Regions from separate parts of the Halanaerobium sehlinense genome, predicted to be linked through region 3. Evidence: riboswitches for the same ligand, from Rfam matches in the RefSeq annotation. Region 3 holds a riboswitch; each other region holds the start of a gene.

Region 1 (10,142 bases), 650 kb from region 3:
CTGACATTTTGGTAGTGTCTGAGGTTGCAGAAGGAAATCAGGGGAGTGGAGAATATACATATCAGGGAGAAGAAAAATTTGCATCCTATACACCGCTTGCAAGAACAGGTTGGGGAGTTGTAGTTCAGCTACCGCGGGATCAAGTCTTTACAGGACTTATAGATCAGTTGGTAGCAAGCTCAACAGTAATTATTATCTCACTGCTGGTAGCCTTAATCATCACCTTTTTTGCTGCTGGTTACATAACCAAACCGATTTTGAATGCAGTTAACTTTGCTGAAGAAATCGCAGCAGGTAAATTAAATATTGAACAGCTGGAAGTTAAATCTGCAGATGAAATTGGAGATTTAAGTAGGGCTCTTAATCTTATGCAGGAGAATCTGAGGTCAACTATGATAAAAATTGATAAAATGGCACAGGATATAGCTTCTTCTAGTCAAGAACTTTCTGCCGCGGGAAGCCAGCTCAGCCGTTCTGCAGAAGAGGTGGGTTCATCAGTTCAAAATTTGGCCTCCGGAGCTGAAGAACAGACTGCTCAAATTACAGAGATGAATCATAATATGGGAGAACTGGATGATCAAATAGAAAATGTAGAGAGTGCTTCTCTAGAGATGGATCAGGCTTCAAAACGAGTGGTTAGAAATATAGATCAGGGAAATAGAAAAGTTGATCTGACAATTTCCAAAGTCAATGAGGTAAAGAATGATTCTGAAGAGGTGGCAAATACAATTTCTGCTTTAGACAAATTATCAAAACAGATTGGCAAAATTGTTGAATTTATTAGTAACATCTCAGAACAAACTAATTTACTAGCACTTAATGCAGCTATTGAGGCCGCTCGGGCTGGAGAAGCAGGCAGAGGTTTTTCAGTTGTAGCAGATGAAATTAGAGAGTTAGCTGAAGAATCATCTAAAGCTACCGAGAAAATAACAAAAATCATTAATGAAATTCAGTCTGAGGTGGAGAAAGCTGTTGATAGAATGGAAGAAAACGCTGAAACTGTAGAAGAAAGTGTTGATGCAATTAATAGTACTGAAGAAGTTTTTGATCAAATTGAAGCAGCATCAGACCAATTTAGAAAAATAGTTAAAAAGTTAAAAAATAATTCTCAAAAAATGGCAAACAACAGTGATTATCTTGAAAATTCAATGAGCGAAGTCGCATCTGTAAGTGAAGAATTTGCTGCCAGCAGTCAGCAGGTTGCAGCTAATGGGGAAGAACAACTCGCAGCTACTGAAGAAATATCAAGCAGTGCAGATAGGTTGGCTAAAATAGCTGAAAATCTTGAATCTGATCTGGACAAGTTTGAATTATAAAGTAGCTAACTTTCACCTTGCTAACTTATTAAAGTAAATATTACTTATTTTACCGTCCCTTTTTCTCGGGACGGTTTTTCTATCCTATGATACTGGTAATCAATGATTTATAAAGGGATTTAGATAGTTGTATAGAATATAATTATTAATAACTATTATTATTTCAGGATAAGCTGTAATGTGAGGTGAGCAAATATGAAAGAGATAAATATGATACTGGATACAATTGAAACTCAGGTCTGGTATCTAAAAGATCCTTTTACTTATGGAAAAGCAAATCAGGCCCACGCAGAGTTTTTAGGAGTCAATAAATCAGATATAGAAAATAAGGAGTTAAAAAATTTTATGTCTGATAAAGAGGTTCAAATATGTAGTTTGAGCAATAAAAAAGTCTTTAATAAAAAGAAAAAGATTAAAACAGAAGAATGGTTAAAGAATCATCAGGGTGAGAAAAGATTACTTGCAATAACTAAAAATCCTAAATTAAATAAAAATGGGCAGGTGGATTATGTCGTCTGCTCAGCTGAAGATATTACAGATCAAAAAGAAAAAGAATATGTGGTTAAAGAGTTGCATAAGATAGCTGTAGAATTTAAGGATTTAATAAAAGAAAAAGAAATATGTAAAATGACTGTAAAAGCAGCTGAAAGCCTCTTAGAATTTAATCTCTGTAATGTTATACTGGCAAAAGAGGGAGAATTTATACCATTAGCTTCTTCAAGTGATTTTAAACAGGATAAAATATCAATTTCGGAAAAGAGCATAGCTGCTAAAACTTATAATGAAGGAAAAAGTATTATTGTTGATGATATTCATAATAGCTTTGAAGCTGTCTCTATAAAAAATATTTTTAAATCAGGGATAAGCATTCCTATTGGCAGCTATGGTGTTTTTCAGGCAGCAGCTTCTGAAAAAAATGCCTTTAGTGAAAAAGATTTAGAACTGGCAGAAATTTTAATATCTCATGTTACAGCCTCACTGGATAGAATATATGCCCAGGGAAAGATAAAAGAACAGAAAGATTTTCTTTCAACAATTTTAGAGGTTCAAAGTAGTCTTGTTATATTAATAGATTCTAAAGGAAAAATAATTCTTTTTAATAAAGCTTGCGAAAAACTTACAGGCTATAAAGAAGAAGAGGTTAAAGGCAAGGAAGTTTTGGATTTATTTATAAAAGAAAAAGAAAAGCAGGAAATTATAAAAAAATTTAAACTACTAAAAAATGAAGACTATCCTAATGAACATGAAAATTACTGGCTGACAAAAGATGGAGAAGAAAAATTGATTCTATGGTCCAATAATATTATTTTAAATAGTGAGAATAAGATAAAATATATTGTAGCAACAGGTATTGATATAACTGAAAGAAAGATTCAAGAAGAAAAACTTAAAGAACAAAAAGCATACTTTGAACAGCTCTTTAATAATTCAACAGAGGCAATAGTTCTTTTAAATAAAAGTCATCGGGTAATTAAGGTTAACAAAAAATTTGAATCTTTATTTGGATTTAAACAGTCAGAGCTTTTAAACAAGAATGTTGATGACTTTATCCTACCGGAAGAGTTATCAAAATCGGGCAAAAAATATACTGAGGATGTTAAAAAAGGAAAAAAAGTTGAGGCCGAAAGTATAAGAAAAACAAAAAATGGTGATAGGATTAATATTCATCTGCAGGGCTTTCCAATTAAATTAGAAAATGGTCAGATTGGAATATATGGATTGTATAGAGACATAACTGAGAGGAAAAAGAAGGAAAAGCAGATAGAATATCTTTCTTTTCATGATGAAATGACCGGTTTATACAACAGAAGATATTTTGAAAATGAATTAAAAAGATTAAGTTCTTCCCGTCAGCATCCACTAACAATTGTGATTGGAGATTTGGATGGACTCAAAAAAATAAATGATAATTATGGGCATAAAAAGGGTGATGAATATCTAATTAATACAGCAGAAGTATTGAAAAAAACTGCCAGAACAGAAGATATAATTGCCCGCATAGGCGGCGATGAATTTGCTATGATTTTACCCATGACCAATTATCAAGAAGCAAAAAGTTTTTGCCAGAGACTACAGAAAAATATTAATCAATTTAATAAAGATAGAGACTTAGAAAAACCTTTATCAATTTCATTTGGGTTTGAAGTTATGATAGACGAAAGCAGCAGTTTAGATAAAATTTTTAACAAAGCAGATCAGAATATGTATCTAAACAAGGGCAGAAAGTAGTTTCATTATAGTAAATGTCGATGACTGGAAAATTAATTTAATTCGAAATTTATTTGATTAAATTAAAATGCTTCCCCCCTTTTTAAACTTTACCCTTATTAAGCTGAGTGATATAATAAACTTTAGATTATTATTTCATAAAATTTTTAGAAGGTGATTAAAGTGCTTTGTGACACACCGTGTTTTCTTAATTCTCTAGCATATAAGAGTGTGATTTTGAATAAAGATCTAGAAATAATTTTTATAAATGATGATTGGAAGAAATATGTTTCAAAAATCGAAAAGAATATAAAGAACAATAGTGTAGGCTTAAACTATATAAAACTTATTAAAAAAATCAAAAATGTCTCTGCAGAAATAATTTCAGATATTAAATCCGGGATTAAAGCTGTTATTGAAAATAGGGAAAATAAGTTTGAGCTAGAATATCCGGATGGTTTACTTAAAGAGGATGCCTGGTTTAAACTGATAGTAACGCCCTTTGCTGCGGGAGTATTAATTATGCATGAAAATATTACTGAAAGAAAAAATGCTGAATTGGCTTTAAAAACCAAGGAAAAACAATATAAAAAAATCTTCAATAGTGCTCCAATTGGGATGCTGGTTGAAGATTCAGAAGGTAATATTCTGGAAGTTAACGAGGAATTATGTGAAATGACTGGTTTCAGTAAAGATGAATTAGTAGGAGATAATATTTTTAATAAGTTAGTTACTGAAGAGCGAATTGAACAGGCCAAAAAACATATCGATACCATTTTAGGAGGAGAGGACTTAGAGTTTAATCTTGATAATATTAATAAAAATGGAGAGCATTATTATACTCATTTTAAGGAAACTAAGATTAAACTGCCTGATAGAGGAACTGGTATTTTATCGATGCAGGTAGATTTAACAAAGCTACGAATTAAAGAAAAGAAGCTTGAGTACTTAAGTTATAATGATCAGCTAACCGGACTATACAATAGAGCTTATTTTGATCAGGAGTTAAAGAGGCTTAATAATAAAGATGAGCTGCCATTAAGCATGTTAGTTATTGATGTAAATGGTCTGAAGATGATCAATGATGTTTACGGTCATTTAGCTGGAGATAAATTAATAAAAAAAGCAGCAGAGGTGCTTAGGTCAAGCTTGAGAGAAGGAGATGTTTTAGCTAGATTTGGCGGTGATGAGTTTGCAATTATTCTTCCCCAAACTTCTAAAAAAAATGCTGAGAAAATTGTAAAAAGAATTAGGGAAGAAAGCAAGAAGATTGATGTTGAGGGGAATAAACTTTCTTTTGGGATTGGTTTAGCAGTTAAAAGCAATTCTAAACAAGATATTAAGGAAATATTTAATAAAGCTGATAAGAATATGTATGAAGATAAATTATTGAAGAAAAATAATTTATAAATAGTTGATTGTCGAAAAAAGTTAAATTTTGTCTCAAAATTAGTGTTTTATTTTGTAAAAGTATGTTATATAATTAACATATAATTAATTTTATTAAATATTTGGCAAAATCATTGAAAAATGATGACGCAAAGCTATGGGTCTAAGGAAATTAAGTCTATGACTGCCAGGTTGCCTGTGATAAAAATGTTACAGTACTGAATAAATACTACGCAATTAAGCGAGAAGTATTTATTTTTTTATTAATAAAGGAAAATTATTACTTTTATTAATAAAGATTGTTAATAAGGCGGCCTAACAATTTCTTGACTTTAAAACTTTTTACTTGGAAAAGATGATTAGACTTTTAGCTTTGTCTCAAGTGTTTTATTAATTAATTAATTAAAACATGACAAGGGGAGAGTAAAATGTTTAAAAGCTTAAAAGGGAAAATGGTTCTTATCATTGCAGTTATGATCTTGGTTTTGATGGCTGGTACCTCTATTGCATTTAACTATTTTATTAGTGATCTTATCCAAAGTTCGACAGCTAACAGCTCATTGAACAGTGCGGAACAGAATGCACAGATTATTTTCGAATGGCTTTCTGGCTTAGAAACTCAAGTAGAAGACTTTTCAAATACAGAAAAAATTAAATCTATGAACTGGCTAGAGCAGTCTGAATTCTTATCGCAGATTAACAACCCAAATATAGAATCTATTTTAATTGTTGATACTAATGGTGCTGGAAATATCTTGAATGGGGGTAGTATTGACATTAGTGATCGCTTATACTTTCAAGAAGTATTATTAACCAAGGAGACAGCTATCTCTATTCCTATGACAAGTAGAATTTCTGGTGAAAAAGTTATTGTTATTGCGGCCCCAATAATTGATAATAATAATCTGCTTGGAGTAATGGGAGCTACAGTAAAAAGTGAGTATTTACAGACTTTAATTAAAAATATGGAGATTGATGGTTTTGGTTATGGATGGATCATTGATCAAGAAAAAAGAACAATAGCTCATCCAGATGAACAGTATATAGGTAATACAGATGTTTTAACAGGTCAGACCGAACTTCAAAACTTAACAGATAGAATGATAGAAGGTGGGTCTGGAACTGGAGAATATACATATACTGGAGTGGAAAAAGAATTGGCTTATGCTCCAGTTGGGATTGGAGGTTGGGTTGTAGCTATGACAGCAGATGAGAGTGATGTTTTAGCAGAATTGGTTACTTCCAGGAACATGAGTATTTTGATTGCTGTTATTGCTGTAATCATAGGTATGATTACAACTTATTTTATAGCCAGATATATTGCCAATCCAATTTTAAAAGCAGTCTCTATGGCTAATGAAATTTCAAAAGGTAATTTGGCACTTGATGATGTTAAAATAGATAGAGATGATGAAATAGGAACTTTAGCTTCTTCCTTGAATAAAATGAAAGAAAATTTAAATGAGATAATTACTAAAGTTACAGAAATTGCTGAGAATCTTTCAGCTTCAAGTGAAGAACTTTCAGCCTCAGGTGAAGAAGTAGCAACTGCAGCAACCCAGGTTGGTCAGTCTATTCAGCAGGTTGCATCTGGAGCAGAAGAACAGTCAGCTCAGGTCGAAGAGACAACAAGCAAAATTGATGAACTGATAGATCAGATTCAAAATGTAACTCTGATGTCAAGAGATATGGAAGACCAGGCAGATAAGGTTATGAATAATATTGCAGACGGTAATGATTCAATAGAAAACTCTGTTGAACAGATAGAAAATGTTAGGGGTAATACTAAAGAGGTAGCAGGAACAATAAATAATTTGGGAGATTTATCAAATGAAATTGGAGAAATTGTGGAGTTAATTAACAATATCGCTGCTCAAACTAATCTTTTAGCTTTGAATGCTGCTATAGAAGCTGCCAGAGCAGGAGAAGCTGGAAGAGGGTTTTCTGTTGTTGCTGACGAGATAAGACAGTTAGCAGAAGAATCAGAAGATGCTACAAACCAGATTGGCGGCCTGGTAAAAGAGATTCAAAATGGAGTTGGAGCTGCAGTTAATCGGATGGATGCTACCGAAGAAGTAGTAAATGGCAGTGTTTATGCGATTAGAAATACTGGTAAGTCTTTTGAAGAAATTAATTCAGCAGCTGTAAGATTAAGAGATTTAATTGAAAATATTAATGATCGCTCAGAAAGAGTAAGTTCAAATGGTAAAGATGTTGAAGCAACAATTAGAGAAATAGCTTCGGTTAGTGAAGAAGCAGCCAGTAATGCAGAAGAGGTAGCAGCTGCCAGTGAGGAACAGAGTGCTTCTACTGAAGAAATTGTGAATGCCTCAGAAGACTTAACAAAAATGGCTGTTGATTTAACAGAAGTGATCAATAAATTTAACTTGTAAGTCTTAGCTATATAAACTTTATTAATACATTTTAGAGACCAAACCTTTTTAATAAGGTATGGTCTCTAAAAATATAGTCAGCTAACTTAATTTAATAAATTAAAGCAATAAATGATTTTTAATGGATATAAAGAATTAGTTAATAGTAAAGTTGTTGCCTTAAATAGTTTTTTATTAGAATGTAAAACAAAAATAAGAAAAGAAAGATTAAAAAGGGAGTGTTAATCAGTGAGTGATAATGACAGTAGTATATATAAGAATATGTCAGAAGAATATTTTGATTTTCTTGATAAGGCTCCTATAGGAATTTTTAGAACTACCTTCAATGATAAAATTGAGTATATTAACTCCAGCATGGCAGAAATGCTGGGAGCTAAAGATGTTGAGCAAATTTTAAAAGAATACAAATATCTTAGCAAAGATTTTTATGTTGATTCGAAAAAAAGGCAGAAACTTTTAGAGAAATTAAAAAAAGACAATGAAATCAAAAATTTTGAGTACCAGGCTTATAAAATTGATGGTAAAAAATTATGGGTAAGCATGAATGCAAAAGTAGTTTCTGTTAACAACAGTGGTGATACTAAAATCGAGGGTTTTGTTATTGATATTACAGATAGAAAAGAAAAGGAAATAGAGCTAAGAGATCAAAAAGAGGAGCTTGCTTCATCAAACGAACAGCTTTCTGTATTTAATGAGGAAGTTATGGCAATGAATGAGGAGCTGGAACAGTCATTTGAAGAAATAAACTTACTTAATCAAAGATTTGTAAATATGGTTCAACTTGTATCAAATATTGAAAATAAAACTTATATTAGTGAGGAAGAATTCTTTTCTGACCTGTTAGAACATGCTATTGAAATTGCACCTGAAGCAGACTATGGTAAAATGGTTATTATAAATGAAAATGATAAATATAAGTTTACAGATGCTGTAGGTCATGACATTGAATTGTTAAAAGAGTTAGAAATAGAAAAAGATTTACTTTATAATTATAAGGGTAAGAAAATCTATAATACTAAAGATTATTTTCTGAATTTAAATAAGATGGAAAAACCTCAACGAGAGATCTTAAAAAAAGCTTTAAAACCAATTAAAGATTCGCTTTATATAAATATTACTGTTGACAGCCAGGTAGTTGGTAGGTTAGCTCTTGATATTAAAAAAAATAGCAGTGGTGAATTCAGTGATATCACTCGTAAGATTATAGAGTCTTTTTCCACACTGGCTTCTGCGTTTTTTGCATTCAAAAGATTTGATAATTTACAGACCAATTTCACCAGGGAATTAATAACTTCTATCATTAAAATCATGGAGATGTATGATCTATATACAAAGGGACATTCAGAAAATGTAGCAGAAATAGCTTCGGCAATTGCCAAAGAGATGGATCTCCCCAAAAAGACAGTTAAAAACACTTATTGGGCAGGTCTTGTCCATGATATTGGTAAGTTATTAGTGCCTTTGGATATCATAAATAAAAATGGTAAATTAACTGATAGCGAGTATAAATTAATAAAAAAACATCCAGTTTGGGGTAGTGAAGCTTTATCTGATTCAGGGTCCTTAACTCCCATTTCAGAATACATTTTATACCATCATGAAAAATGGGATGGAAGTGGCTATCCAGAAGGGATTTCAGGAGAAGAAATTCCCATAATATCTCAAATCTTAGCTGTAGCTGATGCCTGGGATGCAATGCTATCTAAAAGGGCATATCGAAAACCTCTAAGCATAGAAGAAGCGTTGCTTGAGCTGCATCAAAATAAAGGAAGTCAATTTTCCCCACGGGTAGTCGAGGCTTTTGTTAAGATAATAAAAGATAATAAAGTTGATAAACTAAGAAAAGAAGTTTTAGAAAATGAAATAAACACTTCTGGAAATAAAAAATATTTACTAGGTAAAAAAGAATATTTTGAAGATTTATTTAAGCAGTCAAATGAAGGAATAGTAATTTTGGATGCAAACTTTAATATTCTTAGGGTAAATGATTATTTCATTGAGATGTTCGAATATAGCAAAAAAGATCTAATAGGCAATAATATTAAGAAGATTGTTCCAGAAACAAAAATACTAGAGACTAAAAACTATATAAACAGGTTAAGTAATGGAGAAAAGGTCATTTCCAGAACTATAAGAGAGAAAGATAATAAACAAAAAATTGAAGTTTCTATCCAAGCTTTTCCTATTTTTTTAGAAGGTAAAAATGCTGGTTATTATGTTATTTATCGTGATATAAGCGAACTTGAAAATACAAAAAGGAAATATAAAAATATTAAAGACAGATATAAGGCACTTTTTGAAAATGAAATTACAGCTATGTTGATTATTGATCCTGATAGTGGTGATATTGTTGATGCTAATCCTGCAGCTGTATATTTTTATGGTTGGAGCAAAGATGAATTGACTTCAATGAAAATAACAGATATAAATATTTTAAGTGGAGAAGAAGTTATAAAAGAAATGAAAGAAGCCAGAGAAAAAGAAAAAAATTATTTTAATTTCAAACATAAAATAGTTAATGGAAATATTAAAGATGTAGAGGTTTACAGTCAACCTATACTTTTTGAAGAGAAAGAATACCTTTATTCTATAATTCATGATTTTAAATAGAAAAACATTATCTTTACAATCAGTATAATTTTAAATACGACAATAGGAGGTTCTAAATTGTTGGGTTAATCATATTCACAAAGAAGATAAAGAGGTTAAATTATTTTAATTGATTTAAAACCTCATCCGATCAGGATTAAAAATCTTGACTTTTCAATTAAAATAATATAGTCTAAACACACGCAGGAATAATTGAATCAGAAGTTTTGATGCTTAAAACAGCTCA
Region 2 (10,142 bases), 870 kb from region 3:
GCGATATCAAAAACTGAACCGCCAGATGCTATCATATCATCAACAATTAAAATATCCTTGCCTGCAACATCTGCACCCATATATTCGTGCTGGATAATTGGGTTTCTACCGTCTACAATTTTCTTATAATCTCTTCGCTTATAGAAAAGACCAACGTCAAGTCCTAAAACACTTGCATAATAAATCGCTCTATCCATAGCACCTGTATCAGGTGATATCACAAGCATTTCATCTTTATGAAAAAGCATTTCTTCTTCTGAATTATTCATTGCCTTAATAATTTGGTATGTAGAATGAAGACTTTCAAAACCTGTTTGTGGAATAGCATTTTGAACTCTTGTTTCATGTGCATCAAAGGTGAAAATGTTTTCAACACCCATATTTTCTAGTTCCTGGAGAGCCATAGCACAGTCTAAAGATTCTCTACTATTTCTCTTATCCTGACGACTTTCATATAAAAGCGGCATAATAATATGTATTCTTCTAGCTTTACCTGCAATAGCAGATATTAAACGTTTAATGTCCTGAAAATGATCATCAGGACTCATGCGGTTTTCAACTCCAAACATATTATAAGTTACACTATAATTTCCGATATCGGCTAAAAGGAAGATATCTTTTCCCCTGATTGTTTCCTTCAAATGACCTTTAGCCTCACCATTAGCGAAACGAATAATCTCGTTATCAATAATATAGGAGTCTTTAATTTCCTCTAGATGATATTCACTACAGCTGCTGGCAAATTCCTCTTTTCTTCTTTCAACAATGAAATCATCAACCTTTTTTCCTAACTCCTTGCAGCTCTCATGGACAATAATCCCCAATTGCCCAAATGGTATCTTAGTTATTGTTTTGTCTTCCACTTTTAATATAGCACCTCATTTTGTATATTATTTGTCTGTCCCTAATAATATTTCAAGATTTATATATAAAATCCTTCCTATATTCTTTAAAAAAAGAAAGTTTATATATTTAATATATTCGCACATTGATATATTGTTCTATTTTTTACATCTTTTTACATTTTGGGTGAATATAAATTATCTTAAGCAAGAGTAATTTATATTAAGTAAAAAAGAAAAGTTTTTGCTAAACCCAAAAAGACAAAAAATCCAAAAACATCGGTAACTGTTGTTAAAAATATTGCTGATGCTAAAGCAGGATCAATCCCTAGTGACTGCAGTGAGAGTGGAATTAAAAATCCAAACATACCGGCAATCAGCAGATTTAAAATCATAGCTAAAAATATTATCAGCCCAAGATAATAATTACCATACATCAAATATAAAATAAGTCCTGTAACTAAGCCGGTAGAAGCTCCATTGATAATTCCAACCATTGCCTCTTTAAATAGCAGCTTCCAATTATCCTTAAAATCTATTTCCCCCAGCGCAATTCCTCTAATAACAATAGATAATGTTTGGGTGCCTGCATTCCCTCCCATGCCGGCAACTATCGGCATTGCAGCTGCTAAAGCAACTACCTGAGAAATTACATCTTCAAAAATAGCTACAGTAAAGGTTGCCAAAAATGCTGTCGCCAGATTAATAAACATCCAGGGGAGCCTGCTCTTGACAGACTGCATTAAAGTAGCATCAGAGCTTTCTTCTTCATCTACACCATGCATCTTATATAAATCCTCTGTATTCTCTGCTTCAATAACATCGATAATATCATCAACTGTGATAATTCCAATTAAAATTCCACTATTATTAATTACTGGAATTACAGTCAGGTCATATTTTGCAACCTGCTGGGCAACAATTTCCTGGTCCACATCTGCTGTAACCTTAACAATATTGTCATCCATTAATTCTTCTAAAATTTTGTCATCATCAGAACTTAAAATATCTCTTAAATCAACACTACCTACCAGTTTTTTGTTATTATCTGAAATGAAAATGGTGTCAATTATTTCAGTATCAGGTGCAATATTTTTTAACTTTTTCAAAGCTGCGGTTGTGGTTAAATTTTTATTTAAAAGAAGATATTCAGTGGTCATAATTCCACCAGCAGACTCTTTATCATATCCCAGCAGGTTTCTGACTACTAAAGCATCATCCTGTTTCATATGTCGCAGTAATTCTTTTCGCTTCTGGATTGGCAGTAAGCCTAATATATCAGTTATATCATCAGCTGCCATATGAGAAAAAATCTCTATAATTTCTTGTGAAGTCTTGCATTTTAAAATATCAATCTGAAGTTCTTTTTCAGATTCTTCAAAGATATCTGCAAGATCTTCAGTTTCCAGTAATTTAGTAAAGTTGTTTATCTCTGAAGCTTCTAATTCAGATAAGGCTTCAGCAATATCTATCGGGTGATTGTCCTCGATCCAGTCTTCTTGAATATTCTTTGACTGATTTAAATAATTATTAATTTCTTCTTTGATGTTTTCAATTTTTTTCTCCATCTGATCACCTCTTTCTAACAAAATTAGTGTTAGTTCTGCAGAATTTATTAATTATATTGTCATATAATTAGAATTAAAGACTTAAATGAGAAATTAATTCCTGACTGTCACTTAATTCAAAGTTTCCAGAATCTAGTTTCCAGTATTGAGCTGAATCTGATATTTCACTGATATACTTAATTAAATGAGGATGACAGCTTAAAACAAAAATTTGATTTGTCTTAGCTAAATTAGAAATTATTTCAGCCGTATTATATAAGTGTTTACTGTCAAAATTAACTAAGGAATCATCCAATATAATTGGTAAATGAGGTTTTATTTCCTTAATTCTGCTAATTCTAACTGCTAAAAATAGCTGTTCTAAACTACCCCGGCTTAACTGTTCTACGCTGTTAAATTTTTTACCGTTTTCAGTAACTGCCTGAAATTCTGATTCTTCTAGATCAGAACCAGTTTCTAATTTTTTATAGTAATTATCAGTAATTTCAGCTAAAATATTTGCAGCGGGTTTTAATAATTTTTCTTCTGCTTTTTCTACCATTCGCTTTCTTAATTTCTTTAAAATAAAATAAACACTTTTATTTACAGCATATCTCTGAGCTTTTTTTTCTAAATTATTCTGGGCCTGATTAAGCTTCAATTGCGCGTTTTCGATCTTTGTTGAGCTGGAAAGTGCCTCTATTTTATTTTTCAAAGTAGTTATTTTTTCTTCTAAACTCTCTTTTTTCTTTTTTAATAACTGAAGCTCTTTTTCACGTGATTTCTTTTCTGCTTCGACTGCATCAGCTGAGGAAAAATCATGATATAAGTTTAGAAAAAGTTGATAATATGTTTCATCAGAATCTTTTTCATTTAGAATTTTTTTTGTTTTATCTGAGGCTAAAAGAATATGTTCTATTTGAGACTTTTGCTTATCATAATCTTTTTTTATTTTTTGGTAATCAGCTGCCGATTCTGCTTTTTGGCGGTAAAGCTCCAGGCGCAATTCCAGCTTTTTTTCGCTTTCTAAATCACCTAAAAAATCTAAAATCTCACTTTGTAAAAGCTCAAATTCTTTTTCTTTTTCCAAATATTCTTCAGCAGATTGTTTTATTTTAGACAATTGATTCAGATCTTTAAACAAAAATTGAGACTTAGAAATTAAATCAACAGTTTCAGTTTCTGCAGCAGCACTAAGGTCAAGTTGATCATTGAAGTAATCAGCTGCCTCTTTAATTAAATCATATATTTCTCTTAATTCAAACAGTATTTCATCTTTAAGTTTAAATTTCTCCTCTTCTTCTATTTTTAGCTTTTTATATCTTCTTTTTTTATCCTTAATTTCTAAAAAATATGATCTTAAATAATTTAAATTTTCATCAGCTTCAACATTTTTTATTCCTAATAAATTAGCATAATTAATTAAATTATTTTGGACTTTTTTTAGTTCCTTAGTTTTTTCTGTAAGCTGCTTTCGATACGAATTCAATTTATTCTTCTTCTGGGTGAGCTCTATTTCTAATTTATCAGCTTTTTCTTTTTCCAATTTAGAACTTTTATAATAAGAACTATAATAAATGAAAACAAAGCCGGCAATTAATAGAGAAAAATATTTAATTTGGCTGTAACTTATAATAAAAGAAGAGCTCAAAACCAGAATTGATAAAGCTAAACCATAATAAGTATTTTTTAAAATTGAAGCAGGACTTTTATAGTCATAGTCATTTATATTAGCTTTAATATTTTTTACTTCAGCATCTAATTTATCAATTTCTCCTTTTATATTATTTACTGCTGTCTTTAAACTTTCATTTCTGCTTAAATTATCATTAAACTTTTCTGTTTCAATTAAATCCAAATTTATTTTATCAAGCTTTATTAAGGGCTGCTGCCAGCTGTAATTTAGATTTTCTAGTTCTAGAGTTAAAGTCTGATATTCATTACTAATTTTGTTCTTTTGTTTTTTTAAATTTTTTATTTTTTCATTAATCAGGTCAATTTTTTGCTGCTGATTATTTATTTTGGAGCTATTATTTTTTATAAATTCTAGAAAATCATCTAATTTATTAGCTTTTATTGACTTATATAAATCATTTTTATTAGATTTCATTTTGTTTTTTATTGAAACAAGTTTTTGCTGATAACTTTCAATTTGCTCAAGTTCCAGATATTCTTCATTTTCCTTAACTGATGACTGCTCTATTTCAACCTGTAAATTCTCTATTTTTGTAAGAGTAGGATAATTATTTTTGAGCAGATCAAGCAGGAAAATTTGATTTTCACTTTCAGTTATTTCTTTATCTACTGTTTCCAGTTTATCTTTTGAAACTTTCAATTCTTCTTTTTTTTGATTAAACTCTTTAATCTCTAATAATGCCTGATCTCTTAATGACTCAGCTTCCTCAATTTCTTTAAAATAGGGCTTAAATGAAGCAACTGAAGGATCACCAAGAGTACCTCCTATATTTTTAGCATAATTATAATATTTATCTGCCAACTCTGGAACTTTAACTAATTCTGACAGACCAGCACCAAGAAGAATTGAGTATAAGCGTTTTTCTCTCTTTTTACCTTTTGCAATTTTAGATAACTGCTGCAGTTCGTCAAGGGTAATAGTAAAAAGTTGTTGGTAGCTCAGCTGGTCTAAGTAATTAAAAAGTTCTGGAGCTTTGACTTTATTTTGTTTTTCATCTAAAATCTTAGGGGCAGCATAACCCTCTAAATACAAGCTGTAATTTCTATAATCTCTCTCAATTTCAGCCTCAATATAATATTGATTGCTGGCTGGAGGAATTGACTTATTCTGTGGCAGACCAAATGGTAGATGGCGCAAAAGTTTTAAAAAGCTGCTCTTGCCGGCTCTATTATGACCACCAATTACAACCAGGTTATTAGAAATATCCTCTAAATTTTGGTTATTAAATATTCCAAAATCACGAATATAAATATTTTTATAAAACATTTAATCTCCGCCTTCTATTAATTCAGATATAATTATCTTTTCTGCTTCTTCTAAAATATCTGCCCGTATTTTTTGATCCGCAAAAAATTTATGATTTTCCCTATCTTCGGGATTCTGATCTCCCTGCCAGATCTGACCCCACTCAGCAGCTAATTCCCTTTTTAATTCTGGATCGGTTAAAATATCATTTATTAACTGGTCAATATTTTGGTAAAGTTCACTGCTTTTTTTAAGCTCTTCTAAATTCTTTATAGGAGCTGTAGTTCTAAAAACTAAAGAATGCAGCCAGAGATTTGGACTTTCTCCTCTAAATCTGCTTCTGATATCTTTTAAAAGTGTTTCTTCAAGCTCATCTCGATTAGCATCTAGATGTCGATGAATTCCAGTTCTACCCTTAATATATAATCGAACTATCACAGCCTTAGTCTTAAAAGTTTGAGACTCGTTTTTCAGTCTAAGATTTTCGATAGATTTGTCCAATCTGATCTTTAAAAGCTGCAGCAGCTGACTAATATTATCAAGTTCTTCATATTTTTCTAAATCAATTTCGATTTTTTTGAAAACAACAGGAGCCAGTGGAATAAACTTTTCTTTAACTTTTAAATTAGAATCAACTTCTATTAAAAGAGCTCCTTTATTACCTTCTTCACTAATATCATGAGCCTGCAGAGTACCAGAAAAATTTATTGATGGTTTATGATTGAGCTTTTGATATTGATGAATATGTCCCAAAGCCCAATAATGTATTTCATTTTTAGTCAACAGCTCACTTTTAGTTACAGGTACATAACGGTTATTATCCTTATTTAAAGCAGTATGCAGGAGAGCAATATTAAAGACTGAATTGTCCGGTGCTGTATAATAATTATACATTGTTCTATTCTCGAATTTTTGTCTGTAAGACTGCCCTAAAATTCTGGCTGCTAACTTTCCGTTCTTTAAAAATTCATAGCTTTCCACATTATCACTTGAAAAATATTTAACATTTTCAGGCAGCTCAAAAACTTCATTTTCTATCCCTGCTGGATCATGGTTGCCAGAAATAACAAATATTTTAATGTCATTTTTATTTAAGATTTCAGCCTGCTCTAAAAAGAAATGACTGGATTTAATTGATCTGGCTTCTCTGTCATAAAGATCTCCTGCAATTAAGATAAAATCAACATTTTCTGTCACTGCCAGTTCAACTAAATTTTGAAAAGCCTGCTCAGTTGCATCAAATAAAACTTTATCCACCTGAGTTTCAGAGGGAATATTGCAGCTTAATTTTTTGCCTAAGTGTATATCTGCTGTATGAATAAATTTAATATTTTTTGCCATTACTGCCTCCAAATTTAACTGTAGTCTCTTTCAGTTCTATTTTCCCATTTTACAAAAAACCAGGAAAAAACAAAGATTTCTACTGTATATTTAACTAATGCAATTCCATGTTCAACTAAGGTAGTATTGGTGTAAATTAAGCCTTCAATTGAACCCGGTATGGGAGCAGCTGCTCCTATAAAGGAAAAACCCCAGATTATAAAAAATAATTTTTGCCAGGCATAATCACTTTTAATAATATTGTCATAAAAGGGATATAAAATAAAGGCAAAAATAGCACCTCTAAAAATTTGAAAAACTGATGCTATCCTAAAAAGTTCAGGTTCTGATGCTTTAAAATCGTAATAAGCATCAATATTAGTAAATGAGACAACATAATTTTCAAAGTTTTTAAAAATAACCCCTATGAAAATATAAATTAAAACATGGACAAGAATGAAACGAATCGTAAAATAAACAAATCTTTTAGATGGTTTATGCATCATTATCCCCTTTTTTATTTTAGTATTTATTTAAAAGCAGATCTAGCCTCTTAATAATATTTCTATATTAAGTAATCAAATCCTGTAAAATATTTTATAATTTAGAATTAAAATTATTGACTAATATTAATCTTAGTAATATAATTATATATATGAAGGAGCATCCAAAAAGCAAAACATTTGCAAAAATGTCTCGCAAAGCTATGGACCCTTTTAGGGCCGCCAGGCTGCCAGATCTTCTCCTTAATTTTATGGTCTATAAAAAGGAGGTTATCTTATGAAAAGCTGGAATCGTTTACTGGCAGTTTTTTTGGTTTTGGTTCTTGTATTTAGTTTAACTCTCTCTGTACTGGCAATAATAGATCCGATCGATGACCCAGAAGACCCTGAAGAACCAGATCCACCTACAAAAGAAAAGGGTAATAATGGTGTTGGTAATGGACTTGATCCACAGCCACCTGGAGATCCAAAGGAAAATGATACAGATGAAAGTGATTTACCCCCTGGACAGCTGAAAAAAATTAAATAAAATTTAAGCAGCCTGTAGAGATTTAATTTCTACAGGCTTTTTTTATTACTAATTTTTTATTTGAAATTATAATTTTAGTTAGCTAATTTTTTTCTTTAAAACTTTCACCAAAAGTTAATTCCTCTGCTAAATCACCTATAAAAGGCAGCTTAAATACTTCACCATTGTAGGCTTTATACATCAGTAAAAACCAGAGAATAGTTCCAACAAAAGTTATTAAAGAAGAAATCATAACCCCAATTACCGGAATTACTAAAATTAAAGAAGAAGCTATAAACAAGGAAAAAAAGGTGATTAATGACTGCATCGCATGGAAACGAACATGATTGTTTTTCTTTTCAATAAATAGAAAAATCAAACCCGTAACCCAGATACCTGCATAGGCTAAAATTGACTCGATATTTTCATCAAGACCGAGACTGGTTTTTTTGTGATACATAAATTTGAGATAATTATCTGATTAGATAATATCTCTTCCCCCTTTCTTTCTCAGCTTTAGTTTATAAATTTTAATTAAGTTCTTCTAATCTTATTTTAACATAATCAAGCAAATTTAAAAAGCAGTAAATATTTTAAATAAGAAAGCCCGCCTGTTCTCTTTAAATTTGAGAATTCAGACGGGTAATTAAGTCAAAAAGTTTAGTTAACTTTTATAGCTAAACTTTAAGCTGATTATTATATATATTCTAAGTCTATATTTATTCTAACTCTAAGATTAATTCTCCTGATTCAAGCTGCTGACCTGCCTGAGCATGGATAGCTGCAACTGTACCAGCTGCAGGAGCAGTTATATTTGTTTCCATCTTCATAGCTTCCATAATCACTAAGCTCTGATTTTCTTCAACTTCTTCCCCTTCTTCAACTAAAATTTCAACAATATTACCGGGAAGACTGGCTCCAATTTCCATTTCATTATTAGGATCAGCCATCTGCTTAACCGCAGAATCAGCTTTGGCAGTGCTTGCTTCATCATAGATTTTTATCTCTCTTCTAAAACCATTTACCTCAAAAGCAAGTCTGCGGAAACCCTGGTCGTCAACTTTACCAATCTCTAATAATTTGACAACTAAAGTTTTACCTTCTTCAACTTTGATTTCACTTGTTTCACCTTCACGTAGCGCATGGAAGTATACATCACTACCCATATGACTGAGGTCACCATATTCTTCAAGGTAATCTAAATATTCTTTATAGACCTTTGGATAAAGTGCATATGCTAAAAGGTCCTTTTGAGTTGGTTCAAAATCATATTCTGATTTTAGTTCAGCTGCAGCTGCCTCAAAATCATAATCCTCAAGTAAAGTTCCAGCCCTAACTGTAATCGGTTCTTCCCCTTTAAGAACGATCTCCTGTATATCTTCCGGGAAACCTCCAGGAGGCTGACCAAGCATACCTTTAAAGTAAGCCTCAACTGAATCCGGGAAAGCCATATTTTTGGCCTTTTCGCAGATATTATCTGGTGTCAGATCATTTTTAACCATAAAGATTGCTAAATCTCCTACCATTTTAGAAGAAGGAGTAACCTTTGGTATATCACCCAACATAAAGTTAACCTTACGGTACATTTCCTTAAATTCTTTGAAACGGTGACCTAAACCAACACTCTCTACCTGTGGTTTTAAATTAGAATACTGACCTCCAGGGATTTCATATTTATAAATTTCGGCTGTACCTGACTTTAACTCAGATTCAAACTGGGAATAAACGGGTCTAACAGCACCCCAGTAATTTGAGATTTTCTGAATATCTTCAATATTCATTTCTGGGTCACGATAAGTATTAGTTAGAGCTGCTACAATTGAGTTAAGTGGTGGCTGACTTGTCAATCCTGCCATTGTATTAAAGGCGGTATCCACAATATCAACTCCTGCTTCAGCAGCCATTAAAAGGGTAGCTCCACCATTACCACTTGTATCATGAGTATGCAGGTGAATTGGAATAGAAATTTCAGCTTTTAAAGCTTTAATTAATTCATAGGCAGCATATGGTTTTAAAAGTCCAGCCATATCTTTAATTCCAAGAATATGTGCTCCCATTTCCTCTATTCCCTTAGCTAAATCTACATAGTAATCCAGATCATATTTAGCTCTTTTATCATCCAAAATGTCACCTGTATAACACATTGAAACTTCAGCAATTTTACCCTGTTTAACGACTTCATCTATAGAAACTTCCATTGCTGGCAGCCAGTTTAGAGAATCAAAAATCCGAAAGACATCTATACCAGCATCAGCAGCTTCTGCTACCAGATTACGAATTACATTATCCGGATAGTTCTTATATCCTACACCATTTGAACCTCTTAAAAGCATCTGGAATAAAATATTAGGTATTCTTTCTCGTAGACGTTCAATTCTTTCCCAGGGAGATTCTTTTAAGAATCGATAAGAAACATCAAAGGTTGCTCCTCCCCACATTTCAAGTGAGAATAGGTCCTTGGCTAAATGAGAAGTCGCTTCT
Region 3 (10,142 bases):
ATCCGGAACTGGCATTTATTACAGTTGAGCCCGGAAACTTAATTTCTGATTATGAATTTGAAATAAGTGATAAAAAGGAAAAAGAATTAGAAATAAACTCAATCGAAGAAATTTTAGTGTTGAATATAATTACTTTAAAGGATAAAATAGAGAATATAACTGCCAATCTATCAGCTCCAATAATTATCAACCTCAAAGAAAAATTAGGCAGCCAGATTATTCTAGATAACCAAAAATTCAGTGTTCGCTATCCAATTTTTGCGAAAGTTGAGCAGGCTGATCAAATAGAAGAGGTGTCAGAATAATGCTGGTTTTAACTAGAAAAGAAAACGAAAAGATTTTAATTGGAGACGATATAGAAATAACTGTAGTTGGAGTTGACAACGGCAGTGTTCAGCTGGGGATAACTGCTCCCAGAGAAATAGAAATTTTAAGAAAAGAATTGTTAGAAGATGTGAAAAAGGAAAACAGAGCAGCAGCTTCAAATAAAAACCTTTTAGAAAAGCTGCAGCAGTTAAAATTCAATTCAGAGTCAAAGGATTAAAGGAGGCGATTATTGTGAATAAAAATCGCGCAGAACAGTACAAGAAAACTCAGATTAATACAGCCAATCCCGGGAAATTATTATTGATGCTCTATCAGGGTTCATTAAAATTTGCTAAACTGGCAGTCCAGAATATAGAAGCTAATAATATCGAAGAAAGTCATAAAAATATTGTTAAGGTCCAGAATATTATCCTAGAACTTCAGAGAACTTTAGATACCGAAAGAGGGGGCCAGCTGGCAGTACAATTAGAGAGCTTATATGATTTTATCTACCAGGAACTACTACAGGCAAATTTAAAAAAAGATAGCAAACATTTAGAAAATGTCATTCCTCTTTTAGAGGAACTTTATTCTGCTTATAAAGAGATAATATTAAATCAATCAAAGTCTGAGCCTCAGCAGAGGGTTAATATTGGAGGTTAAAATGGCTTCATTACTCAACTTATATCAAGAACTAAATCAGAAGCTGGCAGAAGAAAAAGAATATATAAAAAAAGCTGCTTATGAAGAACTAAAAGAAGTAATAGCTGCTAAAAATGATCTAATCAAAGAGATTGAGGAAAAAGAAGAGGCAATCAAATCAGCTGAAGCAAAAAAAATTGAAAAATCTGATGTCAATAAGTTAAAAGAAATTTTAAATGAGGCTGTAAAAGTTCAGCAGGAAAACATGGAGATTCTCAATCAAAAAAAGGGAGAAACTAAGGCAAAGCTTTTAGAACTGTATGGTCGGAAAAAGAGTATTAAAGGATATCATAACAGAGGCCATCAGGAAGCTAAATTTTTTGATCAAAAAAGCTAAAAAGTAAATTTAGAGTATTTTTTTATTTAACACATGATTAATAAAGTCAGGGGAGGGATTTTTTTGAAGGACAATGAATATTTAAATATGTTTTTTGCCGAAGCAAAGGAATATATAGAAGTCCTAAATAATGGAATTTTAACATTGGAAAACGATCCAGAAGATAAGGAAACAATTGATGCTATATTTAGAGCTGCTCACTCTTTAAAGGGAATGGCAGCAGCAATGGGTTTTGAAAAGTTGACAGAATTAACTCACAAACTAGAAAACAGCTTAGATAAGATTAGAGAAGGGAAAGTTAGTGTCAAAACTGAATTTATTGATCTTTTATTTCAGGCTTTAGATAATATACAATATTTAGTTAAAGCTGTAGAAGATAATGGTGGGGAAGAGCCCGAAGATTTTGACATTGATGCTTTAGTAGCTGAACTTATTGCCTATACAGAAAATAGTGTAGTAGAAGGTAAAAGCAAAATTCAAAAAAGCTCAGACGGTTTAGAGGATTTTTTAACAGATTCAGAAAAAGAGGAACTCTTAGATAGAAAAAAAGACAAAGAAAGAGTTTATCAGCTTAAAGCTGAAATTGTTGAAGAAGAATTTAAGTCTGTAAGAGCTTTTATGCTTTTAAAGAAGTTAGACGAAATTGGTCAGCTTTTTAAATCTAATCCAAGCAGAGACGAAATCGAAAACTCTGAATTAGATATTGAAGATTTAGATATTATTGCTTTAAGCTGGCTTGACTCAGAGGAGTTTAAAACAGAATTAGAATCCCAGCAAAGTGTTAACTTAATTAACTTAGAGGAACTCCAAAATTCACAGCTGGAAACTAATAAAGAAAGTACAAGCAAAAAAATTGACTCTAAAAAAACAGGTGTAAGCAGTTTTAACAGCAGTTCTACCGTTAGAGTTGATATTTCTAAGCTCGATACTTTAATGAATATGGTTGGAGAGCTATTAATTAATAAAAGCCGCCTGGAATCACTTAATATTAGAAAAACAAAATTTACAGAAATAATGCCTCAGCTTGACCGAGTAACCATGGATTTACACCACATAGTGATGCAGATTAGAATGGTTCCGGTCGGGGTAATGTTCAGCCGCTTTCCCAGAATGATGAGGGATTTGAGCAATAAGATGGATAAAAAAATTGACTTTGTAATGACAGGTCAGGAAACCGAACTTGACCGCTCGATTATTGATGAACTGGCTGATCCTCTAACCCATTTACTTAGAAACGCTATTGACCACGGCATCGAAAAGCCAGCAGAAAGAAAAGCAAATGGTAAAGACGAGGAAGGCCGAATTGAGCTAACTGCTTACCAAAAAGGAAGCGAAATCATTATTGAAGTTAAAGACGATGGTGCAGGTATAGAAGCAGCAGCAATTGCCAAAAAAGCAGTTGCCAAAGGGATTGTTGAAGAAGAAGAAATCCAGCAGATGGAAAAAAGAGATATCCTGGATTTTGTTTTCCATCCCGGCTTCAGTACAGCTCAGGAAATAACAGATGTTTCCGGTAGAGGTGTGGGAATGGATATTGTCCGCAGTACTGTCAAAAAACTTGATGGGCAGGTAAGTATTAATTCAGAACCAGGAGAAGGAAGCACTTTTAAGATAACTCTACCTCTAACTCTTGCTATCTCACAGGCATTAATGGTTAAGATTCTTGGAGATACTTTTGCAATTCCGCTAAATTCTGTTAGTGAAACCCTGACAATTGAGCCTCAAAATATCAAAAAAATTAGAGGTAAAGATGTAATAGTATTAAGAGAAACAACAATCCCAATTGTTTCAGCAGCCTCCATTTTTGGAAATGAAAAACAGGAGACTTTTAGGAACTCCGAAAAAGATCTTTCTGTAGTTATTTTAAAAAGTGGTGAAAGAAAAGTAGGATTAGTTGTAGGCCAGCTTCTAAATCAGCAGGAAATTGTAATAAAATCTCTTGGAAAATACCTGCAGGATACCAGATATATTAGTGGTGCTACTATAATTGGAGATGGGGATGTTGCTTTAATTATTGATGTTAGGGATGTTGTTAGTAAATAAATATAAATATTGGAGGACGTCTTAAATGAAAATGAATATCAAAGAAATAGACTGGCAGAGTATTAAAACAAAACTTATTATAATAATAAGTCTCCTGGTTTTAATATTAATCACCCTTTCTACAATTATTACTTATTTTCAAACAAAAAATATTTTAGAAGAAAGCATCTATGATTCTGCCCTAGATAAAATACAGAGCAGTGCTGCCCAATTAGATATGGTAATTGACCAGGGAGTAAACGCAATAGAAAATGTTGACCATGCGTGGTTTGATACGAGGGTTAATTTACCGACAGCTTTAGCAAGAGATCTTTATTACAAGATGGGTAATAATGCGCGTTTTAAAAATATAGTTGAAAGCAATGAATATCTCAACTCAATGTTTATTTTGGATAGTGAAGGAACGATGAGTATAACCAGTACCGAAGAAGACTTAGACTTTTCCGATAATCCGATTTTTCAGCAGGCTTTAAATAGTGAAGAAATTTTTATCAGTAATCCTTTAACTCAGCCTGGTGGAACTGAAGAGGTTATTATGATAATTGAACCATATTTTGTAGAAGGAAAACTTATAACATTTTTTGGAGGAACCATCACTCTTAATAAATTGAATGAATTTGCTTCAACGTTAAATATTAATGGCAGCGGTAATGGTTTTATTATTAATCAGGATAATTACCTTCTCGCATATGAAGATGAAAAATACATAGGTAACCAGCAGCTCTTAGCTGATGGTGGAGCAGAGATGGAACAGCTTTTTAATAATATGCAGAACGACTTAAGTCAGATAGAATTTTATAATTTGATGGGAATTGACAGTGGGGTAGCTTACGCTCCTTTAAATAATGCTGACTGGTCAATTGGGATTAAAGCCAATAACAAAAATGTTTTGAGCCCGTTAATCAGGCTTCGCTATATTAGTTTAATTATTGGAATAATTGCAGTTTTAATTGGTACAGCAGTTGCTTATTACCTTGCAGGATATATTTCTAAACCAATTATAGAGCTTCGAAACACCGTCAATGTAATTGCTGATGGAGACCTAACTGAAAAAGCTGAAGTTGAAAACAATGATGAAATTGGAGAACTTGCAGCTGACTTTAATAGAATGGTAGATAATATTAAAAAGCTGATTGACAATATCAGCAGTTCTGCAGTTAAAACTGAGAAAACAGGGACTGATTTAAAAGCGACTGCAGCTGAAACTAGTTCTGCAGTTGATAACGTAGCAGCTTCCATCGAAGAATTTTCTGCTTCCATCGAAGAAGTAGCTGCCTCAGCTCAGGAATTTTCCTCGACAAGCTCGAGTATTAATGATAATGTTCAGGGGATAACTGAACACACTGATGAGGTAAATGAACTCGCCAAAAATGGTCTTTTGGAGATGCAGAAGACAGAAGAAGAAATGGAAAAAGTTCTTGATGTTTCAGCGGAATCAATTGATAAAATCAATAATCTAAATACTTCTGCTGGTAAAATAAATGGAATTGTCAATATGATTTCTGCTATAGCTGAACAGACTAATTTGCTTGCTTTAAATGCTGCAATAGAGGCAGCAAGAGCTGGAGATGCAGGCAGAGGTTTTGCTGTTGTTGCTGACGAGATTCGAGATCTAGCCGAAGAAACAAAAGGTTCAACTGATGACATAAAAAGTCTTGTAAATAACCTTCAGCAGGAAATTGGAGATGCTGTTAAAGTAATTAACAATACGAACTCTCAAATTAAGGCTGGAGCAGATTCTGTAGCAAGTACTGGAAAGTCATTTAACCATATTACAGACAAAATAAAAGATGTGGTAACTCAGGTTAAAGATACTGCTGAAGCTGTTGATGAACTCAACCGTGGCAGTAAAGATATTTCAAGAGTGACTGAAGAGCAGGCTGTAAATAGTGATCAGATTTCAGAATCAGTACAGAAACAATCAGAAGCAGTTGACAATCTCAATCACGCAGTTGGAAGTCTGACCGAAATGACAGTAGAGTTAAAAGAGTTGGTTAATGAATTTAAAATTTCTTAAAGAGGTGAAAAAATGTCCTTAAATAAAGAAAAATCTATTTCAATGGCTGCTCAGGACAGCAAGTCTGATTTAAATCAGTATGTAGTATTTAATATTGATGCAGAACAGTATGGAATAAAGATAGATAAGACAAGAGAAATTATTAAAGAGACTAAGATAACAGAAGTACCAAATACAGCTGATTATGTTGTTGGAGTTATTAATTTAAGAGGTATAATTGTGCCGGTAATCGAACTCAGCCGGAGATTTGGGATTGAAGACCATATTGATAAGCATCTTTTTGCAGACTCTGAGCAGAGGATAATAACTGTAGAAAGCGAAGAACAGCTTCTGGGTATTCAGGTTGATCATATAGAAGGTATCGCCTGGGTTGAAGAAGAAAAAATAGCTCCACCACCAGAACTTGAAAAGGGGATTAGAGAAGATTATTTAAGAGGTGTTTGGGCTCGTGATAACAAGCCTTTATTAATTCTTCTTGATTTAGAAAAAACACTTTTTGCTTAAAAGATCATAAAAAATTTGGAGGTGAATTATATTGCAGTTGAACAATAATACCAAAAAAGAAGAACAGGAAAAATATATCATATTTACTCTTGCTGGCAAGCAATTTGGGGTTAATATCAAACAAACCAGAGAAATTTTATCAAGTAAAGAGCTAACTTTAGTTCCAGAAAGCCCTGAATATATTGCTGGACTTATAGATTTGCGTGGTATGGTGGTTCCTGTTATAGATTTAGAGCTTAGATTAAATATAAAAAAAGAGGAAAGTTCTCAAAGTGATACCAATCGGATAATCATCATTGTAGAATTAGAAAATCTAACAGCAGGAATGATGGTTGAAGAAGTAAAACAGATCAAAGAGCTGAATGGGGAAGAAATTGCAAATTTGCCTTCACTTGCGCAAAAGATTGATCGTAAATACATAGCAGGTGTTGGTAGAACTGAAGGTGAAGAATTGCTGATGATTCTTGATTTGGAAAGTGTCTTAACTAAAGAAGAAATGGACCAAATTCAGAAATTAGAAGATAATGTTGTTAACTCATAAAGGGGCAGGTTATGAATTTAGATAAAGCAAAAAAAGATATCTTAAAAGAAATAGCAAATATAGGTGCTGGTAATGCAGCAACGGCTTTTTCGACAATGGTTGACAAAAAAATCGATATAACAGTTCCGAGAATTGAACTAATGCCGATAACAGATCTTCCAGAAATCACAGGAGATCAGGAGGATTATATTTCCTGTACACTGATCAATTTTGATGGAGAAATTTCTGGGAAAATACTTTTGGTGCTTGAGATGCAGATTGTGGAAAAGATCCTTCACCTTATGTTTGGCGAGGGAGAATTACCATCAGCTGAAATACAGAGTTCTGCTTTAAGAGAACTGGGAAATATTTTAAGTGGAGCTTACTTAAAGGCAATAAATATTTTTAGTGACTTAAATTTGAGCCAGGGCTTACCAGCTGTAGCCTATGATATGGCGGGAGCTGTGCTTAGTAGTTCAGTCATAGATTACAACCAGAGTGATGATGAGATAATCTTGCTGGAAACTGAATTTATTATTTCGGAAGAAAAATTGGAATTATATTATTTTTTCATACCAGAAGAAGAGTCAATTGATATTCTTTTCCAGCATTTGATGGGTGATAGCCTTGATTAGTACTGAGCAAAAAGTTGAAAAAAAAACAATAGTCAAAATGGCTGACTGGGCAGTAGATCAGGAAGATGCCCAGCTTGTTATTTTAGGTCTTGGTTCCTGCATAGGAGTAGCTCTTTATGATGACTACACTAAAATAGGTGGGCTTGCTCATGTTATGCTGCCAAAAAGTAAGGGGAGCAACAAAACGGAAGCCAAATATGCTGATACTGCTGTTCCATTTTTATTAGAAAAAATGATTAAAAAAGGGGCTAAAAGAAGAAGGTTAAAAGCAAAAATTGTTGGGGGAGCAGGGATGTTTAAGACAGAAGGGGGCCAGTCTGTGATGCAGATAGGCCAGAAAAATATTAAAGCGGTAAAAGAAGTGCTTAAAAATGAAAATATAAGAATTATTGGTTCAGACCTGGCAAAGGATTATGGACGTTCAATGTATTTTCATCTCAATGATGGCAAAGTTAGAGTAACCGCCTTTAATAAAGAAAATATCATAATTTAACACTTAATTAATAATTTTTTCTTGTAAATAAAAAATATATCTGTTATTATTAACAATAGCAGTATAAAGAACTAGTAGGAGGTAAACCTTATATGAATTCAGTTTTAATAGTAGATGATGCTGCTTTTATGCGTTTAAATCTAAAAAATATTCTTAAGGACGATTTTGAAATTGCTGGTGAAGCAGAAAATGGCAAAGAAGCTGTCGAGCTTTATCAGGAATTAAAGCCTGATATTGTAACTATGGATATTACAATGCCGGTTATGGATGGTTTAGAGGCAATAAAAGCAATTCAGGATATTGATCCATCAGCAAAGATAGTTGTTTGCAGTGCAATGGGCCAGCAGAAAATTGTTATTCAGGCAATTGAAATGGGAGCCAAAGATTTTATTGTAAAACCATTTAAAAAAGATAGAGTAATGGAATCTTTAGAAAAATTACTTTAATTAAAATCTTTCAAATAAATATTGGCAAAACTGTCGAAAGGCAGTGACGCAAAGTTCTGGGTCTAAAAACAATAATTATTGTTATGACTGCCAGGCTGCATAATAATTAGAATGAAAAATTACTTTATCATAGTTATAGTTATCTTATTACTATGACTTTAAAGTTTGTTTTAATTAAATTATCTGTGGCCTTTAGAAAAAACTAAAGGCCGATTTTATGTATATTTTGATTTAGGGGGTGGGGAAAATTAATAACTATTTATCAATCATTACAGGTGCTCTCGATGGATCCGTTAAACGTGGAGAATTGATTTCTAATAATATTGCTAATATCGGCACACCTAATTATAAACGGCAGGATATAAACTTTAAGTCGATGTTGGCTGAAAAAATAGACAGTGAAAATTCAAAAAAACTTTCAATTGAAACTACTAATGAAAAACATATTCCTTTTCGAAGAGATTACACTTCCCAGATCACGACTTCCAAAAATAACCGCAGTTTCCGAAATGATCAAAACAATGTAGATATTGACCACGAAATGGCAGAAATGGCTAAAAACAGTATATATTATAATGTAATGACCCGGCGTGCGGCAGGTCATTTTTCGACTTTAAATCAGGTAATAAATCAGGGAGGTAAATAAAAGTGTTTAAAGGAATTGATATTAGTGCTTCTGGATTAACAGCTCAGAGATTGAGAATGGATCTTATTTCCAGTAATATCGCTAATGCAGAAACCACTCGTGATGGAGATGGCAATACTTATAGAAGAAAAGTTGCAGTATTTAGAGAAAAAATCAATAGTGAATTCAGCAGACTAAATTCTGCTGAGGGCAGCAACAGCGGTTCTCAAGCAGGTGTTGAAATAAGTTCGATCGAGGAAGATCCTTCCCCTTTTAGGGTAGAGTATAGACCTGATCATCCTGATGCTGATGAAAATGGATATTTAGAGCTGCCGAATGTCAGTGTGATGACTGAAATGGTAAATATGATTGATGCCAGTCGGAGTTATGAAGCTAATGTTCAGGCGATTTCAAATTATAAAAGCATGGCAAATAGTGCCTTAAATATTAGCACTTAAGGTTAAGAAGAGGTGAAAACAGTGAACAATATTATTAATCCAATTCAGATTGCAAATAATTTTAAACTCGAGCAAAGTAAAGAGGCTCAGGCACCAGAAAACAAAAATTTTTCCGATTTTTTTCAAGAAAAGCTAACAGAAGTTAATTATTTGCAAAAAGATTCACAAAGGATAACAGCTGATTTTGCTGCTGGTAAAACTGATAATATTCATCAGGTAATGATCGCAGCTGAAAAAGCAAAAATAGCAGTTAATTTAACTACTACAGTTCAATCTAAAGCTGTTGATGCATATAAAGAAATCATGCGTCTCCAGGTTTAATTTTTGACTTTGTAATAATGTTTTTTTAAATGATTTTTTATAGTTATTAATAATTCAGAAAGAGGTTTTATGATGGAAGAGATGTTTGCAAAATATAAGGAAGAACTCAGCACCTTATGGAAAAAATTAAATAAGAGCATTCAAATTTTAATTATAGTGCTGACGGTTTTAATGTCCTTAGCTTTTGCTTACTTAATTTTTAGAGGTAGTGCTGTTAATTACCAGCCACTTTATGCTGATTTAAGCACCACCGATTCGGCAGCAATTGTGGAAAGGCTGGATGAAAACAGCATCGACTATAAATTAGGGGGTCAGGGTAATACAATCTTAGTTCCTGAAGAAGATATTTATCGACTTCGACTGGATTTAGCTTCTGCCGGTTTACCTGATCAGGGAGTAGTAGGATTTGAAATCTTTGATCAAAGTGAATTTGGGACAACCGAGTTTGAAAGGAAAGTAAATTACTACCGTGCTCTTGGGGGAGAACTGGGACGTTCTGTTCAGTCAATTTCGGGTATTAGTTATTCCAGAGTTCAGATAACCCCACCTCAGGAAAGTCTTTTTTTAGATGAGGAAAAATCTGCTACTGCTTCTGTTTTAGTAGAACTAGAACCTGGTTTTAGAATGACCCAGAAGCAAATCGAAGCAGTTCGCAATTTAGTTGCCAGTGGGGTGCAGGACTTACCTTTAGAAGAGGTTACGATAGTTGATACTAATGGGAATTTGCTTTCAAAT

The links. A riboswitch is a leader RNA that binds a small molecule or an ion and turns the genes downstream of it on or off. The one in region 3 is predicted to bind cyclic di-GMP.
Region 1: it holds a riboswitch for cyclic di-GMP, as region 3 does, so the genes downstream of both, ACZ446_RS00390 (methyl-accepting chemotaxis protein) here and flgB (flagellar basal body rod protein FlgB) in region 3, are expected to answer to the same signal.
Region 2: it holds a riboswitch for cyclic di-GMP, as region 3 does, so the genes downstream of both, ACZ446_RS06730 (hypothetical protein) here and flgB (flagellar basal body rod protein FlgB) in region 3, are expected to answer to the same signal.

Annotation. Positions count from the first base shown of each region.
Region 1 is NZ_AP042442.1:73,769-83,910, forward strand. It holds gene ACZ446_RS00375 (methyl-accepting chemotaxis protein) at 1-1,316, shown strand, start outside; gene ACZ446_RS00380 (PAS domain S-box protein) at 1,512-3,545, shown strand; gene ACZ446_RS00385 (sensor domain-containing diguanylate cyclase) at 3,762-4,934, shown strand; cyclic di-GMP riboswitch class I at 5,028-5,113, shown strand; gene ACZ446_RS00390 (methyl-accepting chemotaxis protein) at 5,342-7,306, shown strand; gene ACZ446_RS00395 (PAS domain S-box protein) at 7,535-9,916, shown strand.
Region 2 is NZ_AP042442.1:1,400,625-1,410,766, reverse strand. It holds gene ACZ446_RS06755 (ribose-phosphate pyrophosphokinase) at 1-863, opposite strand, end outside; gene mgtE (magnesium transporter) at 1,061-2,410, opposite strand; gene ACZ446_RS06745 (AAA family ATPase) at 2,484-5,351, opposite strand; gene ACZ446_RS06740 (metallophosphoesterase family protein) at 5,352-6,671, opposite strand; gene ACZ446_RS06735 (hypothetical protein) at 6,686-7,156, opposite strand; cyclic di-GMP riboswitch class I at 7,314-7,388, shown strand; gene ACZ446_RS06730 (hypothetical protein) at 7,431-7,682, shown strand; gene ACZ446_RS06725 (DUF4870 domain-containing protein) at 7,765-8,121, opposite strand; gene ACZ446_RS06720 (pyruvate carboxylase) at 8,381-10,142, opposite strand, start outside.
Region 3 is NZ_AP042442.1:2,273,922-2,284,063, reverse strand. It holds gene fliW (flagellar assembly protein FliW) at 1-305, shown strand, start outside; gene csrA (carbon storage regulator CsrA) at 305-544, shown strand; gene fliS (flagellar export chaperone FliS) at 559-969, shown strand; gene ACZ446_RS11130 (hypothetical protein) at 971-1,345, shown strand; gene ACZ446_RS11125 (chemotaxis protein CheW) at 1,409-3,388, shown strand; gene ACZ446_RS11120 (methyl-accepting chemotaxis protein) at 3,414-5,405, shown strand; gene ACZ446_RS11115 (chemotaxis protein CheW) at 5,418-5,909, shown strand; gene ACZ446_RS11110 (chemotaxis protein CheW) at 5,941-6,450, shown strand; gene ACZ446_RS11105 (chemotaxis protein CheC) at 6,462-7,064, shown strand; gene ACZ446_RS11100 (chemotaxis protein CheD) at 7,057-7,557, shown strand; gene ACZ446_RS11095 (response regulator) at 7,650-8,003, shown strand; cyclic di-GMP riboswitch class I at 8,017-8,106, shown strand; gene flgB (flagellar basal body rod protein FlgB) at 8,242-8,649, shown strand; gene flgC (flagellar basal body rod protein FlgC) at 8,646-9,086, shown strand; gene fliE (flagellar hook-basal body complex protein FliE) at 9,108-9,407, shown strand; gene fliF (flagellar basal-body MS-ring/collar protein FliF) at 9,480-10,142, shown strand, end outside.